DNA from 3 places in the Aliivibrio thorii genome. Region 3 is predicted to be linked to each of the others. Evidence: predicted binding sites of a transcription regulator. Region 3 holds the regulator's gene; each other region holds the start of a gene.
The links. The regulator MetJ, encoded in region 3, represses methionine synthesis genes. The targets are predictions, from matches to a motif close to TTAGACNTNTANANGTCTAA.
Positions count from the first base shown of each region.

Region 1: metE (5-methyltetrahydropteroyltriglutamate--homocysteine S-methyltransferase) is a predicted target of MetJ. The motif match lies at 5,622-5,641, and genes of this name have one in related genera.
Region 2: metA (homoserine O-acetyltransferase MetA) is a predicted target of MetJ. The motif match lies at 6,550-6,569, and genes of this name have one in related genera.

Region 1 is NZ_CM170654.1:924,994-935,298, forward strand. Features, by position in the region: gene AC2IP4_RS04210 (YgiQ family radical SAM protein) at 1-1,542, opposite strand, end outside; gene dcuC (anaerobic C4-dicarboxylate transporter DcuC) at 1,930-3,297, opposite strand; gene AC2IP4_RS04220 (hypothetical protein) at 3,639-4,346, shown strand; gene AC2IP4_RS04225 (DUF4250 domain-containing protein) at 4,414-4,608, shown strand; gene AC2IP4_RS04230 (LysR substrate-binding domain-containing protein) at 4,644-5,555, opposite strand; gene metE (5-methyltetrahydropteroyltriglutamate--homocysteine S-methyltransferase) at 5,776-8,109, shown strand; gene AC2IP4_RS04240 (YqaE/Pmp3 family membrane protein) at 8,204-8,362, opposite strand; gene AC2IP4_RS04245 (dialkylresorcinol condensing enzyme) at 8,633-9,547, shown strand; gene AC2IP4_RS04250 (beta-ketoacyl-ACP synthase III) at 9,549-10,305, shown strand, end outside.
Region 2 is NZ_CM170654.1:576,819-587,123, forward strand. Features, by position in the region: gene AC2IP4_RS02540 (ABC transporter permease) at 1-1,574, opposite strand, end outside; gene AC2IP4_RS02545 (DUF2301 domain-containing membrane protein) at 1,702-2,262, opposite strand; gene AC2IP4_RS02550 (NupC/NupG family nucleoside CNT transporter) at 2,696-3,910, shown strand; gene AC2IP4_RS02555 (anaerobic C4-dicarboxylate transporter) at 3,993-5,321, opposite strand; gene metA (homoserine O-acetyltransferase MetA) at 5,576-6,514, opposite strand; gene AC2IP4_RS02565 (DMT family transporter) at 6,687-7,604, opposite strand; gene AC2IP4_RS02570 (YeeE/YedE family protein) at 7,912-8,331, shown strand; gene AC2IP4_RS02575 (DUF6691 family protein) at 8,344-8,772, shown strand; gene AC2IP4_RS02580 (VOC family protein) at 8,854-9,276, opposite strand; gene cadC (lysine decarboxylation/transport transcriptional activator CadC) at 9,845-10,305, shown strand, end outside.
Region 3 is NZ_CM170654.1:315,392-325,696, reverse strand. Features, by position in the region: gene AC2IP4_RS01520 (O-succinylhomoserine (thiol)-lyase) at 1-671, opposite strand, end outside; gene metJ (met regulon transcriptional regulator MetJ) at 925-1,245, shown strand; gene AC2IP4_RS01510 (alpha-amylase family glycosyl hydrolase) at 1,375-3,384, shown strand; gene AC2IP4_RS01505 (carbohydrate porin) at 3,774-5,117, shown strand; gene AC2IP4_RS01500 (MalM family protein) at 5,189-6,049, shown strand; gene AC2IP4_RS01495 (malic enzyme-like NAD(P)-binding protein) at 6,088-7,335, opposite strand; gene rpmE (50S ribosomal protein L31) at 7,570-7,788, opposite strand; gene priA (primosomal protein N') at 8,027-10,228, shown strand.

The sequences.
Region 1 (10,305 bases), 610 kb from region 3:
CTTCAAATAACCGCCAACGTGATGGGTCACTAACTCACGCACGTATTCTGGAGATTCAATGGCTAAGTCGTAACGAACACCAGAAGCAATTAATACTTTATTAATGCCTTTGACTTTACGTGCTTCACGGTACAAATCAATTGTATGTACGTGATCAGTATTTAACTTGTCACAGATCTTAGGGAAAACACATGAAGGGCGACGACAGGTTGCTTCTGCTTTAGGAATAGAACAACCTAAACGATACATGTTCGCGGTTGGGCCACCAAGATCTGAAATTGTGCCGGTAAATCCTGGAACTTTATCTCTAATTTCTTCTAATTCATTGATAATAGATTCTTTAGAGCGGTTTTGAATAATACGACCTTCGTGTTCAGTAATACTACAGAATGAACAACCACCAAAACAACCACGCATAATGTTGACTGATGTTTTAATCATGTCATACGCAGGGATCTTAGCTTTACCATACATAGGGTGTGGTACACGTGCGTAAGGCAGATCAAACACAAAATCCATTTCTTCTGTTGTTAGAGGAATAGGAGCTTGGTTTACCCATAATTCACGATCACCATGACGCTGAATTAATGCTCGGCCAGAGTATGGGTTAGTTTCTAAATGCATAATACGACTAGCGTGAGCATAAAGAATACGGTCACCGTTTAGTTTTTCATACGGTGGAATACGAATCGCTGTTGTTTTTGAATCATGGCTTGAAGCACGAACCGTAATAACTTGCGGTTGTTCTTCTTTTACTTCCGATTTGTTGGTTTCGCACTGCTCTTCTGTTGCGTATGGATTGATTGGAACAAAGACAGCTTTGCTTGGTTTTTCAATACGAGAAGAATCAATGATTTTAAAACCTTCAGGCTCTGCTGGTAAGTTTACTGCAGTACCACGAATGTCAGTCATTGTTTTTACGTCTTCGCCATTGGCAAGGCGATGAGCAACTTCAACCAATGCACGTTCAGCATTACCAAACAGAAGAATGTCACCTTTCGCATCAAACAGTACTGAGCGACGAACTTTATCAGACCAGTAATCGTAATGTGCTAAACGACGTAGGCTTGCCTCAATACCACCTAAAACAATAGGCGTATCTTTAAAGGCTTCACGACAGCGTTGAGAATATACCAGTACAGCACGGTCAGGACGCTTACCACCTTCATTATTTGGGGTATAAGCATCATCATGGCGAAGTTTTTTATCTGAGGTATAACGGTTGATCATTGAATCCATGTTACCCGCAGTAATACCAAAAAATAGATTTGGTTGACCAAGAGCCATAAATTCGTCTTTATTGTCCCATTTTGGTTGGGCAATGATACCAACGCGAAAGCCTTGTGATTCTAGCAAACGTCCGATGATCGCCATACCAAAACTTGGGTGATCCACGTACGCATCCCCAGTTACAATGATAATGTCGCAGCTATCCCAACCAAGTTGGTCCATTTCTTTACGAGAAGTAGGAAAGAAAGGGGCTGTTCCATAGCATTCTGCCCAGAATTTAGGGTATTCGTTTATTGGAGTTACGTTATGCATTAGTTCACCTCAGAATTTGGAGGCCGAATTATACCGATTTGAGGTGAGTTTAACCAGAAAAGAAAGCCCTCAATATTAGTAAGGGAGTTTCATTGGGTATTAAAGTTATAGATATAAACGACATAGGTAGGTGATAGAAATCGCCAGAAAGGATAGGGTAAAAATAATAGTCGTATCTTTGATCATGATGGTTGTGCCTGTTTTTGTCGTATGTATTGATAAGCTAAATTTAGCTTTATTTCATAAGATTTACGTGAGCATTAGGTAAATTGTTTGTAAGGAAAGTGCCTATTGGCTAAAGCATCACAGAATAAAACGAATAAAATCAAAAAAAACGCCAGTAGCATTAACCACTGGCGTTTAAGAATCGTTATCTATCTAACTTAATTATGCATACATTGGAACAAGTACCATGGTTCCTGCAATTACAGTGATTAAACCACAAATAACAGGGACAGAAGTACGTTTCACAACTTCAAATGGGCTGATTTTCGCCATACCAGATGTCGCTACAATAACGCCAGATACTGGAGAGATTGTGCGACCAAGGTTAGATGCTTGAAGCATTGGGATGATAAGGAATGCAGGGCTAAGACCCATTTTACCAGCCAATTGTGGTGCAAGTTCTACGAATGCATAGAACGGCGCGTTACCAGAACCTGTTGCAATAGCCGCTGCTACTGTTAGACCAGTAAGAAGAAGCATCAGTGCAACACCACCAGCACCCGCAGAATCAGCAAGGTGAAGTAAGTTATCAATCGCACCAACAGACATTAGGCCTTGTGCAAATACACCTGCCGCAACTAATAGCATTACCACGCCTTTAAAGGCATCAGCCATACCCGCATAACAAGACTCTAGATCTTCTAGCGTTGCTCTGCCATCTAGCTTATTAGTGATAAAGTTAATGACTGCACCAATGAAGATTGAACCCACAACGATAGTATAAATATCTAAAGATAAACCAGGGATAGTTTCGCCATTGAAGACAAAGACACCAACGATTGGCAAGAAAGGTAAAATCGCATAGTAAGAAGGAGCGTTTACTTCCATTGCAGAAATATCTACTTTTTCCATTGGCGTATTTTCTTTCTTATCTAGGTATTTATTCCAGAAGAAAGCCGCCGCTGCCATTACAATGATTGCACAGATTGAAACAGGTAATACCGTCTCAACTGCAAATGTATGTAGAGGAAGGCCAGATTTTTCTGCTGCAACAATAACGTCACCAGAAGTAGGAGAAAGAATGATTGCCGCTGGAGAGGCACAAACGGCTACTGCTGCTGGGCGAGAAATACCCATTGCTGTCATCATTGGGAATAGTGTTGCCATTAATAGCACACCAAGACCCGTTGCTGAACTCACTGCAAGAGACATTAAACACGCCACGATATAAGCAGCAACCAGCAAAACATAAGGTGATTTAATAAATGCTAATGGTTTAGAAAACTGTTTTACAACCACATTGTTTGCGCCAATGTGAGTCATGTAAGAAGCAAAACCACAAAGTAGCATGATCTGCATACCTAGGCCGCCCCCACGATATTGCAGCATATATTTCACGTACTCTAACGCATCAGTTAGTAAGTTACCTGTCGCGGTTACTTTTGCTGGTAGAACGGTATGACCTAATAAGCCAGCAATAATAAGTAGTGCCAAACCAGCAGTGAGTAGTACGCCAGCGGCTTTATATCCTTTTACGATAAAGTAACCGACCAAAACGGTAATTACTAAACCAATCATTAACTCCAACATGGAATTTCCCTCTAATTAAAATATTAAAATACAAAAATTGTGTAACTTATCTACATATTCTTACACATTTCGTAATAGAAACTTACCTAATTTTCACCTGTAGCACATCTGCTACTTAGCACCATCATGATCTAAAACAAATAAAAAATAATTCTGTTAATAAGATGATACTTAACTGTTGTTCTTGTTGCGAGGAAAGGATAACGAGTTGAAAATTAATAAGCTGAAATTTGAGAACTTAACATAAGTTGGTTCTTTTTTGAGCACTACTAGACGAAGTAAAAATAGCGTTTATACTATCGTCATTCTACTATTTAGCATTCTAAAATCCGGCCATAATTATGTTCTTTCAAACCTTACAATATATTCTTATTCCAGCTCTTTTAGGGGCGCAAATATTATTAACGATCATTTTGCATAAAGGGGATATTTGCCCAGGTCAACGAGGTCGTATACATAAATGGTTGCCAGTGTTGATTCTAGGCTGGTGTGTTATTGCCGGTGTAGGTATGACTTACGCTTCAATTTTTGCGATTAATTTTGTTCCTGCCATCGCCATTGCTGGTTTTTACTTAAGTGTTAAAACGGGTAAAACGCGTGATAAAGGCCCCTTAATAGTTATGGCGCTTGCGAATGGTTTTGCTGCAGCAAGTTTTGTTAATTTAGCTTTGGGTTCAGGTTCATTTACGCAATTATTTTTTGCTGTTACTGGCCCATTCTTATTTGGGGCATTATTAGCGCATCTTCTATTAACTCTAGCGAGAACTCGCTTGCAGGCGTTTCATAAATTATTACCTATTAGTGGAATAGTGAGTGGGATAGTTATGTCGGTTATCTTGTTATGTCAGACATTAAGTATTCATGAAATCTTCTTGGACCGAATGGCCGTTAAGCTCGGTATTGCGTTAAGTTTGATGTTAGTAAGTATTGGTTTTTGGAGTTTTCACTTATTCAAACAGCAAGCCGTGAAGTGGCAAAATCTAGCGTTAGCAAGCGTAATTATGGCTATTTCTGGTTATTATCAATTTCAGTTGTTTTTTGTGATGTAGTCCACGCATTCATTCTTAAAACTGGTCTACTCTAAGTATGTCTCTTAAGCAACATGGAGGGTGAAGATTGGATTTAAGTAATGCTCACGGACTAGAAAGTGGAATTCTACTCGGCATAATTAATGAAAAATTGCGATTGGAATGTCACAGTCTAGAAGAATTATCTAGTATGTATGAGCTTGATACACAAGGAGTTCAAGACAAGCTCAGTGGCTTGGGTTATCAATATGACCCATTAACGAATCAATTTAAAAATAAATAGGTTTTTTAATACACGCAATAGAAAACACACTTCGTTTAAGTCATTTTAATTCCATCTAAATGACTCTGGCTCTGCTGTTTCGCAGTAGAGAAAAATGCTTGTAAATATTTTTTATCATGTTCGCTGTCTCTAACGGCAGCGAACAATCTTCGCCATAAACCTTTCCCTAGCGGTTTACTCTCAATTAAGCCTTGTCTTGAAAACTCACTGATAGCCCAATTAGGTAATGCTGCAACCCCCAAACCTGCTGACACCATTTGTATTAACATGAGTGTGTTCTCTGCTTGTTTCCATTTTGCTGGTTCTACATTGTTTGGCGATAGGAAATGTTTTACTACATCTAAACGCTGTTTTTGTACGGGGTAAGTCAGCATAGTTTGATCGAGTAAGTCCTCTGGTTCTATATATTCTTTATTGGCAAGCGGGTGGTTAGTTGCCATTACTAGGCGCATTTCGAAATCAAACAACGGCTCATAATGAACTTCTCCGCGAGGTTGGATATCAGAGGTAATAACGAGATCTAAATCGCCATTAACCAAGGCTGGTAAAGGCTCAAACCCAAAACCCGATGAAAAGTCCAACTCTACTTCTGGCCAACCCACTTGATATTCTTTAATCGCAGGCATTAACCATTGAAAGCAAGAATGGCATTCAATCGCCATGTGCAGTCGTCCGTGTAAATCTTCTTTTAAACTAGCAATATCATATTCAGCTCTGGCCATTTTCGGCAAAATATCATCCGCTAGCTTTAATAATATCTCCCCTTCTGATGTGAATTTTACAGGACGAGTTTTGCGTAAAAAAACATGGTTACCAAGTCGAGCTTCAAAATCTTTCAATTGATGAGAAAGCGCTGATTGAGTTAAATGGAGTGCATTGGCTGTTGCGGTTAATGAGCCAGTGTCACGTAATGTAGTTAAGGTTTTTAGGTGTTTTAATTCAATCATTACTGTACCTCAAGGTCCGTTTGAGTAAGTTCAACAATCTTCACAGTAAAGTGAAAAGGCCATAAAGTAAACATCTAGACGGCTAAATAAAATTAGTGCATTTAAATAAAATCTAGCTTAGTTGAAATAAATTCATAATCAAAATGAAGTATTCGACGTTGTAGATAGTTCGAAAAAAGGTCATTGTTTAGCCATCCAAACGGCTAAGGGAATTAGACAAATGACAACAAAATTAAACAATACAGTAGGAAAAACAGTCACTCATATTTTAGGTTATCCACGAGTCGGTGCTCAACGAGAATTAAAATTTGCTCAGGAAAAATATTGGCGTGGCGAGATAGAACAAAAAGAATTACTGGCCGTGGGCAGTGAGCTACGTCAGCGCCATTGGCAAGATCAATCCACATCAGGGTTAGATTTTGTTACTGCGGGTGATTTTGCTTGGTACGATCATGTATTAACCACAAGTTTACTTTTAGGTCACGTGCCTGCTCGTCACAATAACGGATTTCCTGATTTAGATACCTTATTTAAAGTGGGGCGTGGTCAATCTCAAAACAGCTGTGGTTGTGGTGAAGCAGCGTCGGATATGACTAAGTGGTTCAATACTAATTACCATTACATCGTGCCAGAATTTTCTAAAAACGATAAATTTAATGTCAGTTGGTCACAACTTTTTGATGAAATTGCTGAAGCACAAAAGCAAGGCCATAACGTTAAGCCGGTGTTACTAGGGCCGCTTAGCTACCTTTGGTTAGGTAAAGAAGTGAATGACGAGGAAGTAGAGCAAGGGTTCGATCGTCTGTCTCTTCTGCCTCGCTTGTTGACGGCTTATCAAGCTATTTTCTCTAAATTAAATGCATTAGGTGTTGAATGGGTTCAAATTGATGAGCCAATTCTGGCACTAGAGCTACCAAAAGCATGGGCTGATTCATTCAAATTGGCTTATCAAGTGATTCAAAGTGACGTGAAATTACTCTTAACAACGTATTTTGATGGCGTTGAGCATCATTTAGATAAAATCACAAAACTTGCGGTAAATGGTTTACATATTGATATTTCTGCCGATCCACACCAGTTAGATGCAATAGTGAGTGCATTGCCAAAAGAGTGGGTACTATCCGTAGGTGCGGTTAATGGGCGCAATGTATGGCGTGCAGATTTAGAACGTTTGCATGAAAAGCTTCAACCAATAAAAGAAGCCTTGGGTGATAAGTTATGGATCGCAAGTTCATGTTCATTGCTGCATAGTCCGGTTGATTTAGAACAAGAAACAGAATTATCACAAGAAACGACACAGTGGTTTGCGTTTGCAAAACAAAAGCTAAAAGAAGTGACTTTGTTAGGTAGTGCACTGGATGGAAATCAAAATGCAATCTTAGCGTGTCATCAATACAGTCAGCCATTGCGTGAACGTGAGACAGCAGAGCACATTAATAAGCCTGCGGTACAGCAACGTTTAGCGGCAATTACTCCAGCATTAGCAGAGCGAGTAGATGGGTATTCAGTTCGAGCGCAACACCAAGCGGAAAAATTGGGTTTACCATTATTACCAACGACAACGATTGGTTCATTCCCACAAACCTCTGATATTCGTCAACAGCGCAGCGCGTATCGTGCAGGTAAATTAAACGAACAAGATTATGTTGCAGCAATGAAAGGTCATATTTCTGATGCAGTTGAGCGTCAAGAGCGTTTAGATTTGGATGTATTAGTGCATGGTGAAGCAGAACGTAATGACATGGTGGAATATTTTGCCGAGAACTTAAATGGTTTTCAAGCAACACGATTTGGTTGGGTTCAAAGCTATGGCTCACGTTGTGTTAAACCGGCTATCGTGGTGGCAGATATTGAGCGTGAAGCTCCAATTACAGTCAATTGGACTCAGTACGCACAGTCTCTAACAACCAAACAAATGAAAGGCATGCTAACAGGTCCTGTAACGATTCTTGGTTGGACGTTCCCACGTGAAGACATTACTCGTAAAGAAATCGCACAGCAATTAGCTCTGGTATTACGTGATGAGGTTTCTGATCTTCAGCAAGCGGGTATTAATATTATTCAAATTGATGAGCCAGCAATTCGTGAAGGATTACCAATTAAAAAGAGCGATCAAAAAGCGTACTTAGATTGGGCTGTTGAAGCGTTTAAGATCTCAGCGGCAAGTGCGAAATCAGAAACTCAAATTCATACTCACATGTGTTACAGCGAGTTTAATGAGATTATCGAATCAGTGGCGGCGTTAGATGCAGATGTGATCACGATTGAAACCTCTCGTTCAAACATGGAATTATTGAAAGCGTTTGAAGACTTTAATTATCCAAATGAGATTGGACCGGGTGTTTATGATATTCATTCACCAAATATTCCAAGTGAAGAGTGGATCATTGATTTAATTGAAACGGCAGCAGCGAAAGTTCCTGTAGAGCGTTTATGGGTGAACCCAGATTGTGGTTTGAAAACACGAAACTGGAAAGAAACAGAAGCAGCACTAGAGAATATGGTCAAAGCTGCGAAAGCATTACGTAAAAAATTACAGGTAAATGCTGCTTAACTTGACATAATCTACTTATAGTTAGTGTGCATTTACACTAAACGAATAAAGCGAAACCTTTTCATTTAAGGGTTTCGCTTTTTATTTATGTAAACTAACGAGTTGTAATCCAAAGTGCATGGATCATACCTGGGAACCAGAAAAGAATGGTAAGAACGATATTAATTAAGAAATCTTTTCCTGCTCCCTTTGCAAAAAAAACACCGACAGGAGGGAGTAAAACACAAAGAATGATTAAAACGAGTTTGTTCATAAATAGATCCTTTTTTTTGTTAACTAAATGTATTCCATTTATTTATTATGAGTGGCTATTGTTATATATCAACAAGTCATTCGTTTTTTTTAGGGAAAGTTTTACAAGTAAGGCGTTATTGTTATTTATGAATAAAAAAATTAACAGCACAGAGGATGAATAGAATTGTTAATTGTTAAAAAGAATGATTATCTATTTATATTAAAAATAGATGCTATAAAATACCTCGCAACTAATTAAGCTATTTTAAAGTTGTTTTAGGTCTCTTTTATGAAAAAAGTTCTCGTTATTTCTCACTCTCAAAGTGGACAATTAGCAAAATTTGTAGACTTAGCAACGGCTCATCTACGCCAAGCTGATTCAATTCAAGTCGATTATCATTGTGTTGAACCCGTTAAAAAATATCCATATCCTTGGTCGTTTTACCCCTTTTTTGATGCTTTTCCTGAAGCGATCTATATGAACGGTTGTGAAGTTAAACCTGCTGAGAATCTAGAAGAAGAGTATGACTTAATTATTTTGGGTTATACAGTATGGTTTTTGTCCCCTTCAATTCCAATTACTGGTTTTTTACAAACCTCACAAGCCAAGACTCTGATTAAAGGTAAACCTGTTGTTACTTTTATTGCCTGTCGTGATATGTGGGTAATGGCGCAAGAAAAAATGAAAACAGTTATTGCCGATCTAGGTGGAACACTAATTGATAATGCAGTATTAACCGATCAGGGCGGTTCAATTTATGCCTTCATTACTACTCCTCGTTGGTTGCTTACCGGTAAAAAAGATCCATTTTTGATATTTCCAACGGCAGGCGTTTCTGAACAAGACTTACAAGAGAGTGAGCGTTTTGGACATCGCCTTGTTAATGCATTAGAAAATGATCTAGAAAAGAAAAAAGAACCATTACTTAAAAACCTGAATGCAGTGACAGTAAATGGGAAGCTGATTGGTTCTGAAAAAATAGCAACACGTTCATTTATGGTATGGGGGAAACTGATTCAAAAGTCAGGAAAACCAGGCTCTTTTCCACGTAAAATTGTTATTACTATTTATGCTACTTTTCTTGCGCTCATGGTCTTGACATTAGTGCCGATAAACTTATTAGTGAAGAAATTAATTTCTCCTTTTAGAAAAAAAGCAGTAGAAGAAAGTATTACCTATTACGAAAAACCGTCAGGACGTTAGAATGAATAACAAAGTATACATTAACGATATTCAGGCTTTTTTGCCTAATGATGCCGTTGGTAATAAAGAAATCGAAAACGTCCTTGGGCAAGTGGGCTTACGTCCTTCTCGTGCAAAAAATCTCATTTTGCGATCCAACAAAATTAAGCAGCGCTATTATGCAATTAATCCTACAACAGGTGAAACGACGCATACGAATACTGAGCTTACAGCAGAAGCGATTAGAAAATTATCGTCATCTTCCTTTGATATTAATTCCACTGAGTTGTTAGCTTGTGGTACGACGATTGCGGATCAAATTTTACCAAATCATGCCCTAATGGTGCACGGTGAACTAGGGAGCCCTAGCTGTGAAGTGATAGCGACATCAGGCATCTGTTTGTCCGGTACCATGTCATTAAAATATGGTTATATGTCGATCTTGAGTGGTCAAAGTAGTAACGCGATAGTTACTGGTTCGGAAAATGCGTCAGCTATGATGCGTGCTAACAAGTTTGAAGCGGAAATTGAAACCGTTGTTGATGAGCTAGAACGCCAACCTGAAATCGCGTTTGAGAAAGACTTCTTACGTTGGATGTTAAGTGATGGTGCGGGTGCCGCTTTACTGACTTCTCAGCCAAATCCCGATTCAATCTCACTTGAAATTGAATGGATGATGCAAAAATCGTATGCCAATGAGCTTGATGCTTGTATGTATGCCGGTTGTGATAAACAAGCGAATGGTCGTTTAAAAGGCTGGCGTGAGTATGAATCTCAAG
Region 2 (10,305 bases), 260 kb from region 3:
ATAAATGGCAATAGTGCCTGCCATAACCCATAGAGTGCAGTAATTCGACGATCAAATCCGCTTGAAAGAGCGACGGCTTCTGTCGTTAATGTCATTATTCGGCCTGCTCCTAGCATTTGTGTTGGTAAATATTGTGCGAGGCTAACACTTATGCCTATAGCCCATGCATATAACATTGCGGGCAATAATAAAGGCAGTTTTATTTTTATCCAGCAATGCCATGGTGATTTTCCAAGACTTAACCCTGTTTGGGTCAGTCGTTGATCAAAACTGCGCCATGGCCCATCTAATGCGAGAAATATATAAGGGAAAGAAAAAAACACATGCGCCCAAATAACCCAAAACCAATAAGAATCACTCGAGAAATAGAGCGCACTGACCTGAAGACCAAATAATAATGAGAGTTGAGGGACTAACATTGGAATAGCGATTAATAGAGAAGGAATATGCCATCTGTATTTAATTTTAAACTCATGCCCAAGTAAGGCAAAGGCAAGAGCTATTGTGGCAGAGATAATTGCGATAATAACGCTATCTGTAATAACTGGCAGTAGAGTTCCCCATTCACTATTCCAAAAACGAAAAGTAAATGTGCTTGGTAAGAGATCTGGGAAGCGCCAACGTTGTGCAACACTCCAAAGTACCATTACAGGTAATGATAGAGCGACGATACTTGCAACAGCAGTAAAAAAAGCTAAGCCAGGGAGGCGAAGTCCCATGCGTCCAGATATTTGCCAATGACGACAGTAGGTTGTAATTCCCCACTCTAGAAAACGATGAAAAGCTATGAGTAAAAAGCAAATAACAAGGAGTATGATAGCCCCTGCACCTGCTCTAGGCTGTAATTGAATATCAGGATCACTAAACCATTGCCACACTAATACTGCAAATGTGGGTGGGTTAGTTGCCCCTATAATTAAGCTTACATCAACCACTGATACGCTATAGGCAATCACCGCTAATAGCGGAAATCGTATTTTTTTAAGCCATTGTGGAAATATACATTTCCACCATATTTGGTGACGTTGATACCCTAGGCTTGTTGCTATTTTTGCCGTTTGATCGACATTGAGTTGTTGCATAATAGAAATGCTCATTAAAAGAAGAAAAGGCACTTCTTTAATAATCAAAACTAAAATAAGTCCGACATTAATGGCGTCATTAATAATTACGGGAAAATCAAAATCTCCGACAGGGTTAAGTAGTCTTGCAGCTATTCCTGTTGGTGAAAAGAGAAAAGCGAACCCAATAGCAAAAGCGACATGAGGCATAGCAAGAAGTGGAGATAGTAAAGGTTCTATTTTTTTCCAAACAGATAATTGCCATGTACTTTGTAGAATTATAAAAGTAATCAAACAAGAGATAAGCGTACTGATAAAGGCACTGCTTATTGTTAAGGAGATGGAGTGCCAAATACCACTCCATTCAAAGACAGATATATATCCATTGAAAGATAAGGTATCTAGACCAATTGGGGGCATATAGCTTAAAGATGCACTTAAAATTCCGAGGATCCCAGGAAGGAGCGGAAGAATGCAAACCATGATAAGTAAAATATAAAAAAATGGTAATATCATGGTCTTGTTAGTAATACCTATATTAAAAATAAGCGAATAGTAGTGAAATAAGATTATGTACTATCACTGATAATGTATTGAATAAGACAAAAAGTAAACTAATTAGTTCATTTTTAGTGAGGTGCTAGTTTTGATAATTCCCTTTATTACCAATATCAAAATGAAGAGGCATTCTCCATTTCTGAATGGCTAAAAAAAGAAAAATCACACCAGATAGAGCTAAGCATATTAATGCAATAAGCCATACCTCCATCGCTAACATCAGTGTAGCGATACATAATAGAAATGGTACAAGCCTTAATCCCATCACTTTAAAACAGAATGATTCCTTTAAGGCTATGCCAGAAAAAGTAACAAAAATAAACCCAACAGGAAGCCAAAAGAAACGGCTGTCATCTAATAAGCTTAATAGTACTAATCCTATCCAAGCTGACCAGGTAATGAGCATTCTTATTTTCTTATCATAAACATGTAAATTTGCAGCACTCATTGCGGCGGAAAGAGCAAGAGTTATAAAAGTAAATTCTTTTAATGAGCCATCAATTAATACCAACGAAATATCATCGGCAATAGCAAGGCTACTTAGAAATAGAGTTAGAGAAAATAACGTAATGCCCAATCGGTAGGTAATAACGCTGATTTTATCTAGAGAATCTAATATCTCAATATGTTCTGTATTTGCCATATTTAAGTACTCAAGGTAGATATTCTATTATTAACTTTAGCATGCTTAGTGAATGTTTATTGTGTGAATTTCGTTGTAAATGTTTAATTTTAATGTTGCTCGTAAGGGGTTACTTTTCATGTTTGTAATTATTTGCTGTCAATATTTTTCTAGGAAGTAAAAATTAGTGATTTGTATCACATAAAAGATGATTTTAAATCTGCGCTATGTATACTCCTTCCCCCAATACAAGCCGTCACATGGAACAGTGAATGACCCCAAGGATTAGGACCAGCTACTGTTAAACAGCTTGTAAAGGAACCCAAATGAACATCTTTTTATATAATGTTATTCCTTCCTCTTGGAGTAACTACTTTATACCTTTATCGTCATCCTCTATGGCGAGTCCTTTCGTTTCTTCATCTTTACCTCAATCTATTAAATAGGCATTATTATGACCATTTTATTTAGCCTTATAGGCATGTGTGCGCTTATCTTTTGTGCATGGGTATTTTCAGAGAAGCGTTCAGCTATCAATTGGAAAACCGTTCTAAGAGCTCTTTTTTTACAATTCTCTTTCGCTGCTCTTGTTCTTTATTTTCCTTGGGGACAAGCAGCGCTAGCAGCTCTTAGTAGTGGGGTTTCTAGTTTATTAGGTTTTGCGGATGAAGGTATTGCATTTTTATTCGGTGACTTAGCTTCAAATGGTTTTATCTTCGCAATTCGTGTCTTACCAATCATCATCTTCTTTAGTGCTTTAATTTCTGCTTTATATTATTTAGGCATCATGCAAAAAGTCATTGCTGTTTTAGGTGGTGCAATTCAAAAATTCCTGGGTACAAGTAAAGTTGAGTCATTAGTTGCTACTGGTAATATCTTTTTATCTCAAGGTGAATCTCCTCTACTTATTCGTCCATTCTTACCTCAAATGACTCGCTCAGAATTGTTTGCAGTAATGGCGGGTGGTATGGCATCGGTTGCAGGTAGTGTACTTGGTGGTTATGCAGGTTTAGGTGTTGAGCTTAAATATTTAATTGCAGCAAGCTTTATGGCTGCACCAGGCAGTTTATTGATGGCTAAGATTTTAGTCCCAGAACAAGAAACGCCAGTTGATCAACATGAATTAACTATTGATAGAAGTGAACAAAGTAACGTTATTGATGCATTAGCAAGTGGTGCAATGAATGGTATGAAAATCGCAGTAGCGGTAGGTACTATGTTGATCGCATTTGTTAGTGTGATTGCTATGCTAAACAGCGGCTTAGAAATGGTTGCTGAATGGTTTGGTTTTGCTGGCGTAACATTACAAACTGTTTTTGGTTACTTGTTTGCACCAGTAGCTTGGATTATTGGTATTCCAAAAGCTGAAATGGTGATGGCTGGTTCTTATATCGGTCAAAAAGTAATATTGAACGAGTTCGTTGCATTTATTGATTTTGTTCAACATAAAGATCAACTATCAGCATACAGTCAAGTGATTATCACATTTGCACTATGTGGTTTTGCGAACGTAAGTTCTATCGCGGTTCAGTTAGGCTCAATTGGTGTTATGGCACCAGAGCGTCGTGCTGAAGTTGCAAATATGGGTTTTAAAGCGGTACTGGCAGGTACGTTAGCAAACCTTATGAGTGCATGTTTAGCGGGATTATTCTTTAGCTTGTCGTTGTAATCATTTAACTTCAAGTTAAAAATAAAAAGCCCATGCTGTATGAAAATACGTATGGGCTTTTGTTTAAAAATATGAGGTCAAATTAGCCGATGACAATTTGGCCTAATACATAACCAACCATACAGGCAGAAATGACTCCGATTAAACCTACTGACATAAATGAATGGTTAAAGTAGTACTTACCAATCTTGGTGGTTCCTGAGCTATCAAAGTTAACTGTTGCAATGTCTGATGGGTAATTTGGAATAAAGAAGTAACCATAAACGGCAGGCATTAAACCAATCACTAAGGCTGGCTCTAACCCTAAAGCCAGACCAACAGGTAGCATCATACGAGCCGTTGCTGCTTGAGAGTTTACAACTACCGATACAATGAATAGTGCCAAAGCAAATGTCCATGGGTGAAGTGTCACCATATCGACAATGCCCGCCCTAAATTGAGGCATCGCATATTGGAAGTAAGTATCAGACATCCAAGCGATACCGAAGATAGCTATCGCTGCCACCATACCTGATTTAAATACCACACCATTAGGCACGTCACGAGGATCGGTTTTCGTCGCTAATAGAATCACACCACCAAACGCTAACATCATCATTTGGATCACAACAGACATTTTGATCGGAGCGCCACCTTCAATGATAGTTCTTACTTCTGGCCACATAGCGATAACGACGATAGAAACAATTGCCCCTAGGAAGATAAGTACCGCATTACGTGCTTTAGTTGGTAGTTGTTCATCTAAAGAGGTTGATGTTGTATTTAAGATTTTTTCACGCCAGACAGGATCTTTTAAGCGTGCTTGGTATTCTTCATCATCTTCCAGTTCTTTACCACGACGCAAGCTGTAAAGTGCCAACATTAATGTACCAAACAAGGTAGAAGGCACAGTTACCATTAAAATCGACATTAAGGTAATTGATGCGTCAATATCGACTAATTGTGCAAGATAGTAAACTACTGCAGCTGAAAGTGGAGAAGCCGTAATTGCAATTTGAGAAGCGACAGATGCCGCTGCCATTGGACGCTCGGGGCGGATACCATTTTTTAGTGCCACATCACCAATGATTGGCATAATTGAATACACTGCATGGCCTGTACCTAGTAGAAATGTCATTGCATAAGTAACAAATGGTGCAATGATGGTAACGCGTTTAGGGTTCTTTCTTAAGATCCGTTCAGCCACTTGTAGCATGTATTTCAAACCACCTGCGGCTTCTAATATAGAGGCACAAGTAACAACGGCTAAAATGATTAACATTACGGTGACGGGAGGAGAGGTTGGAGGCATTTTGAAGATAAAGACTTCAATAACTAAACCAATTCCAGAGACGACCCCTAAGCCTATCCCACCAAATCGAGACCCGATATAGAGTACGAGTAACAAAAAGAGAAATTCAAAATACAACATAGAACCACCTGCATTAATGCAATTATAATTAAAATCAACTACAGACATTAATACCTTATATTTCATGGGGTTTAATTGAGCGAGTTCTCATTTAGATTGTTGTTGGTTTTATAAATAGAGGCTTGGTTGATCTGAATTAAATGAAAGGTCATTTTTTATCAAAAAAAGAAAAAATGGGCGCTACCTATCGGATTGTATTAGCTATCATATGTTGGGGTTTGGGTATTAACTAAGAGCTAATACCCAAAATTAGATTAATCTCGAGTGAAGTTTTGTTCTGAGAAATGGTCAAGATCGTATGGTGTTTGTTGGTAAACACAGTAGTTTAGCCAATTAGAAAACAGTAAATGACCATGACTGCGCCACGTTGCTTTTGGCGAGATCTCTGGGTTGTCATTAGGATAGTAATTTACTGGAATAGTTGGTTCCATACCTTCACCTAAATCACGAATGTATTCATTATGTAGAGTGAAAGAATCGTATTCAGGGTGACCTGTTACAAAGACATTTCGTTTGTCTTTGGTTGAGGCTAAGTAGACACCTGCTTGTTCAGACGTTGCTAGAATATCTAAGTCAGTATGTTCGCTCAAATATTTGGCTGAGAAATCAGCGTAACGAGAGTGAGGTGCTAAAAATTGATCATCAAAACCACGTAAAATAGGATGGTGTTGATCAAGGTTATCATGCTTATACACACCGGATAATTTTTCTTTACGAGTACGTTTTGGTAAATCATAAAGTAACTTTAATCCTGCTTGTGCAGCCCAACAGACATATAAACTTGAAGTCACATGATCTTTTGCCCATGTCATAATCGTTTGTAAGTGATCCCAATAAATCACATCTTCAAACTGGACTAAGCCTAGAGGGGCACCGGTAATGATCAATCCATCAAAATTACGATTCTTAATGCCTTCAAACTGGCGATAAAAGGTATCTAAATGTTCTGTTGGTGTATTTTTACTGGTGCGATTATCAATACGTAATAGCTCAACATCCACTTGTAATGGGCTATTTGATAGCAAACGTAAAAATTGAGTTTCAGTTTCAATCTTCTTTGGCATTAAATTTAAAATGATGACTTTTAGAGGACGAATGGCTTGCGTGGTGGCACGGGATTCTTGCATGATGAAAATATTTTCTTCACGCAATACTTCTGCAGCGGGGAGTTGGTCTGGTATTTTTATTGGCACAACTTATCCTTAAGTTATTTTTAATCTGTAGCATTCTATACGTCTATACCCCTAAACTACCTCATTATGAATAGAGTGTCGATACAAGAAAGGACACCAACGTATCCTTTTCTTTTTCTTTAATAAGAAGAACTCAATTACCCTAGGGTTTTAAAAAGAGTCTTCGAGCCAATTAAGCTGACTTATAACGTATTTTAAATGTGTTCAATGAAAGCTTATTTCGTGGAAGCTTTGCTAATAAAATACCACTAAGTAGTGGAAACAACATCATTAATGACTGATCTGAAATAACCGCCCCAGAAGTAAGTGCAGAGAGACTTAAAGCAACTAATGGAAAAATTAAAAAGCAGATTGAAGCTGTAAATGGTGTTGAAATTTGTCCTAATTTAAAATAAGCCACAATGCCACCAACGCTAGCAAACACACCTAAATAGACGACAGCCATAAGTGATGATGGTGAAAATGTTTGAACCGTAATATTTTCAAATGCAAATGAAGTGATAAATAGTAGCAATGAAGCGATAAAGCTAGGGATAGCGTTGTAAGTAATTACTTGAATATCTTTGCAGTGTTTCTGAACCATGACATACATTATTGCATGAATGATGACAGCTAAAGCCAATGCTCCAGATCCGATTAATAAATTATTACCTCCAATGCTCAATTCATTCGATAAGATTAGATATAAGCTCGCCACTGAAATAAATAGACCTGCAAATTGGTGAGGTGACAGTCTAAGTCCTAAAAATAGTGTTGATGTGATCATGACAGCAATTGGCATGTTAGCAAAAATGATAGACGCTAGACCTGAAGATATATACATCTCACCCGCTATCATTAACGTAAATGGGATGGCGAAATAGAAAACAGCGATAATAACCACCCATTTATTTTTTCCTTGTGGAAAGAATAACGGTTGGTTAAATACCTTTGAAAGTAAAATAAGAATCGGTGAAGCAATTAGAAAACGTAAAGCCGTTGAAAAAATTGGCGGTATACTTTCTACTGCTACTTCCATTGCAAGCCATGTTGTTCCCCAGATAAAACACACTGAGCAAAAAAGAATCAGAGAAAGGTATTTCTTATCCATATTAAGTTCCATTATATATTATTGACATTTATTTGTTTTTTATGCGTGCTGTTGCAACAAGATTAAGAGGGAATATACGTGCTTTACGGGAGGATAACTTACTTATTTGAATCTTATAATTGTCTTTTTATAGAAAATTTTTCTCTTATTACTGCTTTACGATGTCTATATGTTATTTTTACCCCTTGTTTAATTAGATCTTTCTAAATTTGAATTTGTTAAATTAGCTAGTACTAAATAACCATTGACTAATGTATTGTGTTTAGTATGCTTATCTTTTAATTATCAATGAAGGTAAAGGTTTGTAATGGGGATAGTAATTCCATGGGGGTCCTTATTTGGCGGTATACTGTTAGGTGTCTCGGCGACTTTACTGCTTTTACTCAATGGTAAAATAGCAGGGATCAGTGGTGTATTAACTGGTGTGATCATGCCTAAGAATCAGGATTATGTATGGCGTGTATTATTCATTGTTGGAATGATCTGTGGTGGTGTGATTGGAACTTACTTTCTCGGTGCAGAAGTGCCAAGTGAATATTCAACGACACCCGGATTGCTAATTATTGCAGGAATACTCGTAGGCATTGGAACAAGATTAGGTAACGGTTGTACAAGTGGTCATGGAATTTGTGGTATTGGACGGTTGTCGATACGTTCTATAACGGCGACAGCTATCTTTATGTGTGTTGCCGCGATTACTGTTTTTATTCGCCTCCATCTTCTTTAAATAAGGCAGATTATGACTACTTTATTATTTCGTATCGTTTCGTTATTTTCAGGGCTTTTATTTGGTATAGGTATGGTGATATCTGGTATGGCGGATCCTCAAAAAGTGACTGGCTTTCTTGATATTACAGGGCTATGGGATCCAAGCTTAATGTTTGTGATGGGAGGTGCATTACTCATCTTTATGCCTGCGTATTTTTTATTGATAAAACCTAAAGAGAAACCAATAAATGCAGAAGAATTTTGTTTATCAAGCAATACTCAAATAGATAAACGATTAGTTATTGGTGCTGCTATTTTTGGTTTAGGTTGGGGGATTGCTGGTGTATGTCCAGGGCCTGCGGTATCTAGTTTTGCTTTAGGTAATATGGATGTCATTGTTTTCTTCATTGCCATGATGGCAGGGTTAGCTATTACACATAAAGTGAGCCTGCGAAAATAAAATAATAGCAGTTCATTTGTAAAACAAGGCGTTCATAATAAAAATGAGCGCCTTTTTATATTTGGCTAGCAAATATAGAGGTTAGTTAGTGTAGTTATAACGATCACTTAGATTTTTAGTATCGTACTCAATTAGCTCCCATTCAAAACCGGATTTATCGTAAAAGTAGATTCGGCGTCCATATTTTTCTTGGGTAATGTTACCATTTTGTTCATAGCCTAACGCGAGTAGTTTGAGCTGGGTATTATCTAAATCGTCAACGATCATACCAATATGATTAATCGAAATGTTTTGGTATGGCCTACGTGTGTCTTTTGCTGTTAAGGGATCGTTTGGTTCTTGCAGAGCAAAGTAACAACTCTCATTTCCAACATGAACCCATCGATAGCTATTTTCAGGCGTTTGATCTGCTTTTATTCGAAAATCAGGTGCTGCATTTAGAAGAAAAGCGAGAGCAGCATCAATATTTGGAACGGTGATATTTGCGTGTTCAAATTGTGTCATGGTGACTCCTTGTCTATTTATTGCTTAAGTTATGCACACTTTAAAACCTCAAGTTAAGATTAGGTCAATCATTAATTTAAGGCACAATGAACTATTTATATAATCAGATATGTTTAATATAAAAACTTAATGATGGATATATTATTTGTAGTTTTAGGTTTTATTTATCTTTATTGTCCATGCTTTATTTAAGGTTATGAATTGATAAAACTTGATCTGTTTATATTCTATTTATGTTGCGTTCATAATCAGTAAGTTCCATTAATATTAAAAATGAGATTGTTCATGCTGAAAATGATGATTTTATGTTATAAATTCTATCTTGTTTTTATGTTTAGTATTTATATATCAATAGTATACAGTATTTCTTTGATGCTGCTTATAGGGCGTTTCTTGTTGGATCCTAAGATTCCATTTTTGAGAGGGGGAATGATATATCCACGAATACATAGTTTATTTATAATCCCTACCTCTTTCATAAATAGTATTTTAATTAATCGTGAATCTTTATTTTTTGAGATGTATAGACTATTTATATTAATAACGATTTAACACTAATGAGTATCTTATGGTCGGATTATGTTTTCAAATTAATGACTGGACTCTTGTCATTGAGGAAAATAAATTATATCGCCAAGATAGGGAAGTCTCTGTTGAGCCACGTTTAGTCAATTTATTACGTTTTCTTGCTCAGCATTCAGGTGAGGTTTTTTGTCGTGATGAGCTTATTCAACACGTTTGGGATGGCGCATTTGTTACAGACCAAGTAGTCACACAATCCATTTTTGAGTTACGTAAGATTTTAAGAGACGGTCGATTAGATAACGCAAGATATCTTGTGACAGTGCCAAAACGTGGTTACAAGTTGGTGGCAGAGACCAAGTTAGTGAATCTTGAGGACACTGAATTCTGGAAGCCTTCTGATCGTTTTATATCAGCAACACCTTCGGCTAATTCTGAATTAAAACCACAAAATGATTGCAATCAAATGATTGATAATAAAGGGGAAGATGTAAAGCCAGATCTTTC
Region 3 (10,305 bases):
GCAAAGTCATCTGCGTGCTCTTGAGTTTTAGCTATCAATACGCCACCAACCACATCAGAGTGACCGTTAATGTATTTAGTTGTCGAATGAAGGACAAAATCAGCACCCAATGTTAGAGGTTGTTGTAGTACAGGAGAAAGGAAGGTGTTATCTACCGCAACCAAAGTCCCTACTTTTGCTGCTTTTTGACAAATTTCAGCAATATCCACCACTCGAACCAATGGGTTAGATGGCGTCTCTAATAGGATAAGTTTTGGTTTTTTTGCAAGAGCTGAATCAAGTGCTTCAGTATTTGATTGGTCAACAAATAAAGTTTGGAAATCACCTTTGTTCGCACGTGTATTAAACAAACGATAAGTACCACCATAACAATCATGAGGTGCCACAATAAGATCATCCGGACCAAGTAAAGCCGATACCATAAGGTTAAGAGCAGCAGTTCCGCAGTTTGTAACGACAGCCCCAGCACCACACTCTAAATCAGATAAAGTGGTTTCGAGTTGCGTACGAGTTGGGTTTCCTGAGCGAGCATAATCATACTTAGGAACATCACCAAACTCAGAAAAGCTATAATTGGTAGATAAGTAGATAGGAGGCACAACCGCGTTATGTTGTGAGTCAGTTTCGATGCCGGTACGGACAGCAATAGTTGCAGGTTTTCTCTCGCTCATAATTTCCCTTCCAAACTGCTAGGCAGTGGTCTGATACCAATTACCTGAATGAGATATAAAGCAGTAATTTTCTACTCTTCCATTCAAGATGACTGATATAATCTAATCCATAAGTTATATTCTTCTACTTTACCATCACAAAATGAGACGTCAATACTTCTAGACGTCTATATATCTTTGCTTATAGCCGTAAATATCGCTAGAATTAGCCTATCCTATTTTAAACAACAATAATTCAGAACGAAGGTGAGCAATGGCTGATTGGAATGGTGACTATTTAAGTCCTTATGCCGAGCATGGTAAAAAAAGTGAACAGGTAAAAAAAATTACCGTGTCAATTCCAACGAAGGTACTACAAATTCTTACCGATGAGCGTACTCGTCGCCAAGTAAGTAACCTACGTCACGCAACAAACAGTGAATTATTATGTGAAGCGTTTCTTCACGCTTACACAGGCCAACCTTTACCTACAGATGAAGACTTACGTAAAGATCGCCCTGATGATATTCCCGCAGAAGCTAAAGCTTTAATGACCGCAATGGGCATTGAATTCGAAGCATTTGATGACGAGTAAGTAACTCTTCACCTCCTCCTGCTGCCTCCTCCTTTTTTTAAATAAATTAGGAGGATTACATTTTTATTTGCTTATTAAATAATCACAGTGCCCTACTATAATTATAAAGGACTTACTGTGAAAAATAACATGGCAAAAACAGCGATAGCGCTCGCTATTACCTCTCTATTGAGCGCCTGTAGCTCAACCTCAGAAACAACACAAATAACCTCTACCTATCAATGCAATCCTCAAATGATGGAAGAAAGTAATCATTTACGCATCTATCAAATCATGGTGGAAAGCTTTGTTGATGGTGATAACAGCATTGGTCATGACACAGGTTACGGCCCGAGTCATCATAATGGTGATCTACAAGGGATCATTGATTCATTAGATTACATTCAATCATTAGGTATGAACGCCATTTGGATGACGCCTATTTTTGAATCAGCACCAATTGAAGGCCAAGACCATTGGGCTGATAAGCTGGATGCAACTGGCTATTTCGCGACTGATTTCTTCAAAATTGATCCTCGCTTTGGCACATTAGAAAAAGCAAAAGAATTAGTAGAAGAAGCTCATAAACGCGGAATGTATGTCTTATTTGATGGTGTATTTGGTCACCATAAAGAAGGCCTCATTAAGCCATCACGATCAGGCTTACTACCGAGTGGCAACAATAACCCAGTTGATTACCCTGAGAGTGAAGACTTTTACTCTGAAGTCGCCACTTATTGGATATCCGAATTAAAGATTGATGGCTGGCGATTAGATCAAGCTTACCAAGTCCCTACTGAATCTTGGATAAACATTAGAAAAGCCGTTGATACCGCATCACAAAACACGACGTATATTAATAATAAAGGCGAACAAGTTAACCCGCTCGGTTATATGGTGGCAGAGATATGGAATAACGAAAACTACATTACAGAAACAGGTTATGGAGAAGAAAGAAATCCAGCATTATGCTCTGCATTCGATTTTCCTTTGCGTTTTCGAGTTACAGAAACCTTTGCGGTAAATGAAAGTAATGTAGGGAATAAAGGTGGCGATTGGCTTAATGAGGGAATGCAAATGCATGAACTTTATCCTTCTCATGCCACTCCAAATCTAATGCTAGGAAACCATGATGTCGTCCGTTTTGGTGATTTATTACAACGAGGAGAAATAGCAGACCCTAGTGATAAAGACTATTGGATCCGACACAAAGCAGCTCTTTCATTTCAAGCAGCTTATACCGGCCCTATCACGCTTTATTATGGAGATGAAATTGGCGATCAAGTCGATGGTTTTGCTAATCAAGAAAATAAAGATACTTGCGCCATCAAAGGATTATGTGATGACCATATCGCTCGGTCATCCGCCAAAATAGATGGCCTTACTGCAACACTAACACCTGACCAACTTAACTTAAAAAACTACGTCTCAGAGTTAATGACTTTACGTATTGAAAACCCAGCATTATCGGAAGGCGTTAGAACCAATATCATTGCAAATAAAGCGGTATATATAGACCATAAACAAACAGAGAATAATGCAATTATATTTATGGTTAGCACTCAAGAGCAAAGCCAAACGCTTTCCCTTAAAGCTGAACAGATAGCGTCAAAAGGTAATTTAGTCGATTTATTAACAGGCCAAATATTTAGCCCTAACGAAGGTGTATATACAATTCCTCTATCTAACTTTGAAAGCCGATTTTTAAAGATAGAAGAACCAAATGCAGCAGGTCCTAAAGCAACAACAAAAGAAATAGCTCTGTATGGCAGTGGTTTTATGGCTCAGTGTGATAATCCGACGATATCTGATACTAACGCCCCAATAAAAGAGACGTTATATCTCGTGGGTGATTTCTCTGATTCTCGCTGGGGTCATAAAGAACCTAGAGCCTATCAATACAAAGGGAATGACACCTATCAAGTTATGATAAACGAAAAACGAGGCCCTTATAAAATGCAATACGCAACTAAAGATTGGGCTTCACAGTATACAGCCAATGGTTTATCTCCGAAATTAGGGCAAAACAATACGTTGATTACCAGTGGTTACGGGCAAGATACTGCAATCTACCTTCCAGAAGATGGTAATTATGTATGGAGCTTAGAATTTACTCCTCAAGGGGAGCCTAAATCAATGATGGTTTCGAAGTGTAAATAGCGAATAGAAACTGAACTATTTCTAGCTAATGAGGTCTATTATTAGCTAGCTCACATTTCTGCTTATTTCCTATTTTCTTTACTTTCCCTGTTTCTGCATTATTTCCCATTTCAAAATATCTTCCTACGTGATTTCTCTCTCATAAATAAATCTAATCCCACCTACCAAGTGTGATTTTTATCAACAGAAGACCTCCTATCTAATTCTCTCATCCCTCAGTCTACGCCCTCCCCTTTATAAAAGAAGGAGGATTTCAACCTCGTCATTTATTTTTAATCTGTCCCTCGTTCAATAACGACGACGATGTTTACTTTGCTTCCCTACACTGCCTTAGTTAAGTAAATATTTTCAAATCAAAATATCCTTTAAAAAGGAAATAGGATTTTAAGATGAAAATAAATAAATACACATTACTTGCTGCCGCTGTTTCTACAGCATTACTTTCAGGTGCTGCATTCGCTGAAACAGACCTTGCATTAGATGTTATCTCTGGTGATGAAGCTGCACCTAAAGTTGAAAAAGTTAATGGCACAGATGTATTAACAGATGGTTGGGAAGTACACGGTTACGCATCTATGAACTTCCGTATGGTAGATGGCGAAACAGTAGATACTGAATTTGGTAAACCAGATTACAAAACAGCAGGTACTCATGGAAAAAGTACTAACCAAGTTGAATTCGTAATCAAAAAACACACCGAGCACGCAAATGGTGTTTGGTCTGACTTTGTTGTACGTTCTGAATACGGTAATGGTAACTCTTACGCTTATTCATCTCCTGGTAGCCAAAAAGACAACACAACAGCACAATTTGAAATCAAAGAAACTTTTGTTGAGATTGGCGGGCTATCATACTTAGGCGAAGATACGTCTATTTGGGGTGGTCAACGTTATCTAAACCGTTCTGCAAGTGCTCTATCTGGCGAGTTCTGGAAACAATCATCAGGTGTTGGTGCTGGTATTCAAACTAAAATCGCAGGTAACACGGCAGGTTTTGCAATTGTAGCAGCGGATACCGATCGTGATATTAATAACGGCCCAGGTACCGACGGGCGACAAACACTAACATCTCATGATTTATACTATTACGGTGTTGATGTTGGCTTTGGTAGCCTAGATTTTGATTTCAAATACATCACTCAAGCTAACGTTCAAGATGATGACGGCATCGGTGCTTCTATCACATTAAACTCTAGCTACTACGGCTTAGATGGCTGGTCACAAACTGCTATCGCTTACGGTAAAGGCGCAGCTCAAAACCGTGGTGTTAACTTTGGTAGCTGGTCTGGCGGCGATGATCATGCTGAATCCATCTTCTTTACCTCAGGTGGTGTAGTAAACATTTCAGAAAACTGGCAAATGGGCTCTGAAGTCACTTACTTTGCTGCTTTAGATGAACTATTTGGTGCTAAAGATCTGAAACGTTATATCGTTGCAGCGCGTCCATCATACAAAGTAAATGATAACCTACGCTTAGAAGCGACTGGTTCTTATGCTCACGAAGAAGGTGCTGAAGGTTACTGGGGACGCACAGGCGATGATCTGAAGAGTGATATTATTAACGTTGAATTAGCGGCAGCATTTACAGTAAACGCTGATTACTTTGGTCGTCCACAAATCAAACCATACGTGAGTTACATTACAGCTGACGATGAAGCAAGTGCTAAACAAATTGGCATTAAAGATGGTAAATCAGAAACAATTATCGGTGTTCACACTGAAATCTGGTTCTAACTGAGTTAAAGTGACAGGCAGCCCACTCGGCTGCCTTTTTGCGTTTATTTACCTATTCATGGAGAGTATTGATGAACACCAAAAAATTATTACTTAGCTTACTTATCGGTCTCTCTTTGACTGCATGTTCTTCAACCCAAACAATACAACAACCAATAGAACCTCTGGCAAACACTCAAGTCTGTTGTAGTGATTTTTCTCAATACCCTTGGATACCACTAGCAACAACAGAAGAGATCGATTTTCAATTAGATAAAGACTCACCTATTGGCCATTTTTCTAATGGAAACAGCTATTTTAATGCCTTTAAATTATCCGACCGTTCAGGAAAAGTACAATTACGTCTTTCAAGTTTAATGATTAATGACTCGGTTGTTGCTCCTAAACTCATTGCTCTCGATCATGAGTTTAACGTTGTAAATACAACAAGTTTAGACCAATTTGATATTAAACCATCCGATGCGTTTACTCGTACTCAGTTTCAATTAAATTTCGATCTTGATGCAACTAAAACGCCTTATTTTATTATTTATTCCGCAGAGAGTTATTTAGGCCAATCAATAAAAGTAAAACACCCAGCAAGGATAAGAGCTGAAGAATTAGGCGAAGCAATGCCAATAGTGACAGACCCAACCTATACTTATAAGCGTTTTGGAAAACTAAAACTATCAGTAAAAACACTGTCTCTGCAGGCCTATAAGGCACCTGAGCAGCAAGCAAAACCTGTGGCTGCTATAGCCCAACCTGAGACTCAAACGTTTTACCAAAACGCAATTATCGAAGCCGTAAATAAAAATGACATTACTAAAGCGCTTGCCTTATTGGAAGAAGCAAAAGCATTAGGAATTAAAGGTGCTGACACTGTTTTTGTTAACGCATTAGAAAATAAAAATAATCCCCCAAGAAAAAAGGCTTCCTCATCAATGATGTAGGAAGCCTTTTTTATGCTCTAAAGAAAATAAAAAACGACTTACGCTTCCATGTAATTCTCTGGCATTTCAATACGAGCAACGCCTGAATCAACCGCTGCTTGTGCTACTGCTTTAGCAACGCGAGGAAGTAAGCGAGGATCCATTGGTTTAGGAATGATGTAACCTTTACCAAACTCTAATGAATCAACACCCGCTGCTTTTAATACTTCAGTTGGTACTGGCTCTTTTGTTAACTGGCGAATAGCTTCAACAGCAGCCAACTTCATTTCATCGTTAATCACGCTTGCACGGACATCTAATGCGCCACGGAAAATGAATGGGAAACAAAGCACATTGTTTACTTGGTTCGGGTAATCAGAACGCCCCGTACCCATGATCAAATCATCACGCACTTCATGTGCAAGCTCTGGCTTGATTTCTGGATCAGGGTTTGAACATGCAAATACAACCGGCTTGTCAGCCATTAATTTTAGAGCTTCTGGTGGTAATAGGTTCGGACCTGATACCCCTAAAAATAAATCTGCACCTTCAATAACATCTTCAAGCGTACGCTTATCGGTGTTATTAGCAAAACGTTGTTTATATTCATTAATATCATCACGACGAGTGTGAATTACGCCTTTACGATCCAACATATAGATCTTCTCACGCATTGCACCACACTTAATCAGCTGCTCCATACACGCAACGGCCGCAGCACCAGCACCAAGACAAACAATGATTGCATCTTCTAACTTTTTGCCTTGCAGCTCGATCGCATTCAACATACCCGCTGCCGTCACAATCGCTGTACCATGTTGGTCATCATGAAATACAGGTACATCGCAACGCTCAATTAGACGACGTTCAATCTCAAAACAGTCAGGAGCTTTGATATCTTCTAGGTTAATACCACCAAACGTGTCAGCAATATTCGCAACCGTATCAACAAATTCATCTATTGTGCGGTGCTTTACTTCAATATCAATAGAGTCTAGGCCTGCAAAGCGCTTAAAAAGTAATGATTTACCTTCCATTACAGGTTTTGAAGCCAAAGGACCTAAATTACCTAAACCAAGAATTGCAGTGCCGTTTGAAATAACTGCAACCATGTTACCTTTAGATGTGTACTTATAAACATCATCTGGATTTTTTGCGATTTCACGTACTGGCTCAGCAACACCAGGACTGTACGCCAGTGCTAGATCTTCTGCGGTGTTTGCAGGCTTAGTCAGTGCTATTTCAATTTTACCCGGCGTTGGGTAAGCGTGATAATGGAGAGCTTGTTCGCGAAAATCTTCAGACATGGCGGTTTTCCTGAATGCTAATAATTATAGGAGGATTGTTTCAAAACAGTGAATAGTATAATAGTTGATCTAGCTCAAACTTCATAGTCCTCACTTACAGATCGTACCAACAAAAACGTGGCCTTTAATGAAGGATATTATTCCTTTATTTAAAACAAGAAAGTGATATTTCTCTGCATTTCAAGCATAAAAAAAGGAGCCCTATAGGACTCCTCTTTTATCGGAAATTGGTAATTATTTCTTAGAACCAATTGCACCGAAACGTTTGTTGAAGCGATCAACACGGCCGCCAGTATCAACGATACGTTGCTTACCAGTGTAGAACGGGTGACATTTGTCACATACGTCTAGGTGGATTGTTTCTTTGCCTAGTGCAGAGCTGAATTCGAACTCGTTACCGCAAGAACAAGTAGCTTTAACAGCTTTGTATTCTGGGTGGATACCTACTTTCATGGGGAAAACCTTATAGTTTAGGCCGTGTCGCTATCCGAATCTAAGCCGAACACCACACGTAGTTTAACAAAAATAATAAGCATAAATAGATTACACTTACTTAAGGTCGCGTATAGTAATGAATCTGGAGCGATCAATCAACTAATCTGTTACTTTTTTCACCGATTATTTTACTCCGTTGCGATATTCTTATCTAAGAGTAGACTATTCCTCATATTATTCCTTACTGATGTTAACCATGCCGTATTCAATTGCACACGTTGCACTGCCTGTTCCTCTTGATCGTACGTTTGATTACTTAATCAAACCGGGTCAAACACCTGCCATTGGTGGCCGTGTAAAAGTGCCTTTTGGTCGTCAGCGTTTAATTGGTATTGTCGTAAAACTAAGTAATGAATCTGAATTTTCTCGTGAAAAACTAAAAGGCATTGATGCGGTTCTTGATAACACTTCATTATGGCCAGTACATCTCTATAAGTTACTTAATTGGAGTAGTACTTATTACCAATACCCATTAGGTGACACCTTAGCTAATGCTATGCCTGCTTGGCTACGTAAGGGAAAAGAAGCCAACTTTGCCGCACTTAAAGCATGGCAAATAACTGAGCTAGGAAAAAACCAAGATCTCAACAAGCTAACCCGTGCACCAAAACAAGCCAAAGCACTCAATTTAGTACGCCACCACCAATGTAGCCATGAACAAATGTTAGAAGAAGACATTACTGCTGCCACTTTAAAAGCAGTCGCCGATAAAGGATGGATAGAAGAAATATCGCTTGCACCTAAGCCTACCAATTGGCATCGAAATGTTGAAGTAACCCAAGAAAAACCTCAACTCAATGAAGAGCAAGCCATTGCTATTGCTACGGTTAATTCAAATCCCGAGTTTGGTTGTTATTTACTGGACGGTGTAACAGGGTCAGGAAAAACAGAAGTCTACTTACAATTATTGGAACCTATTCTAAAAGCAGGTCGCCAAGCCCTTATCTTGGTACCTGAAATTGGCTTAACCCCACAAACGATTAATCGATTTAAGCACCGCTTTAATGTTCCCGTTGATATGATCCATTCTGCACTCAATGATACTGAGCGCTTAAATGCATGGCTAGCTGCTCGAGATAATCACGCAGGTATTATTATTGGTACTCGTTCCGCTCTGTTCACGCCTTTCCATGATCTCGGAATCATCATTGTAGATGAAGAACATGATGCCTCTTATAAACAACAAGACAGCATGAGATACCATGCTCGTGATCTTGCGGTAATGCGCGCTAACTTAGATAACATACCGATTATTTTAGGCTCTGCGACGCCAGCACTAGAGACACTTCATAACGCGAAAGTAGGTAAGTACCATCATTTAACATTAACCAAGCGCGCTGGCACAGCAATTCCTGCGCGTCATGGCGTACTAGATGTAAAAGGACTATACCTAAATAGTGGATTATCGGCTCCCCTAATAGCTCAAATGAGAAAACATTTATCTAAAGGTAGTCAGGTAATGCTATTTTTGAACCGTCGAGGTTTCTCTCCTGCATTGATGTGTCATGAATGTGGTTGGATGGCTGAATGTAAGCGTTGTGATGCCTTCTATACCTTTCATCAACACAGTAATGAAATTCGTTGTCATCATTGTGGCTCACAACAACCTATTATTCATCAATGCCAAGGGTGCGGCTCAACTCAACTCATTTCAGTTGGTGTTGGTACAGAACAGCTTGAAACCCAGCTCATGAATCTATTTCCTGAATACAAAACCGTTCGTATTGATCGAGACAGTACTCGTCGAAAAGGTAGCCTCGAGAATTATTTAGAAGCGATCAAAAAGAATGAATACCAAATTCTGATTGGTACTCAAATGTTAGCTAAAGGTCACCATTTCCCTAACGTTACGCTCGTTGGTTTAATTGACGTGGATAGCTCACTGTTTAGTAGTGATTTTCGCGCACCAGAGCGCTTAGCTCAATTATTTATTCAAGTGGCAGGACGTGCAGGCCGCGCAAGTAAACCTGGCGAAGTAATCCTACAAACTCATCACCCAGAACACTCTCTACTTCAGAGCTTATTACATCAAGGCTATGGCCACTTTGCTGAGTATGCTTTACAAGAGCGAAAATTTGCTCAATTACCGCCATATACTCACCTCTCTCTATTTAGAGCGGAAGCAAACAACAGCGATAACGTGGAACAATTCTTACGACAAGTTCGTGATATTTTAGAAAGCCATCCACTATTTCATGACGCAACCCCCGTCCTCGGACCAATACCTGCACCTTTAGCAAGACGAGCAGGAAAGTATCGTTGGCAATTACTTTTTCAAGCACCAAATAGAACCGTTATGCAATCCATGCTACGCGGAGCTAAAACAGCAATTGAATTACTACCGCTGGCAAAAAAAGTACGTTGGACTTTAGACATAGAACCACAAGACCTTACTTAAAAGAAGGGTTTATTGATTAAACTTTATTCCTTAAATGAAAAACAATCGACCCTGGTGTGAGTCAATTCACGATCCAG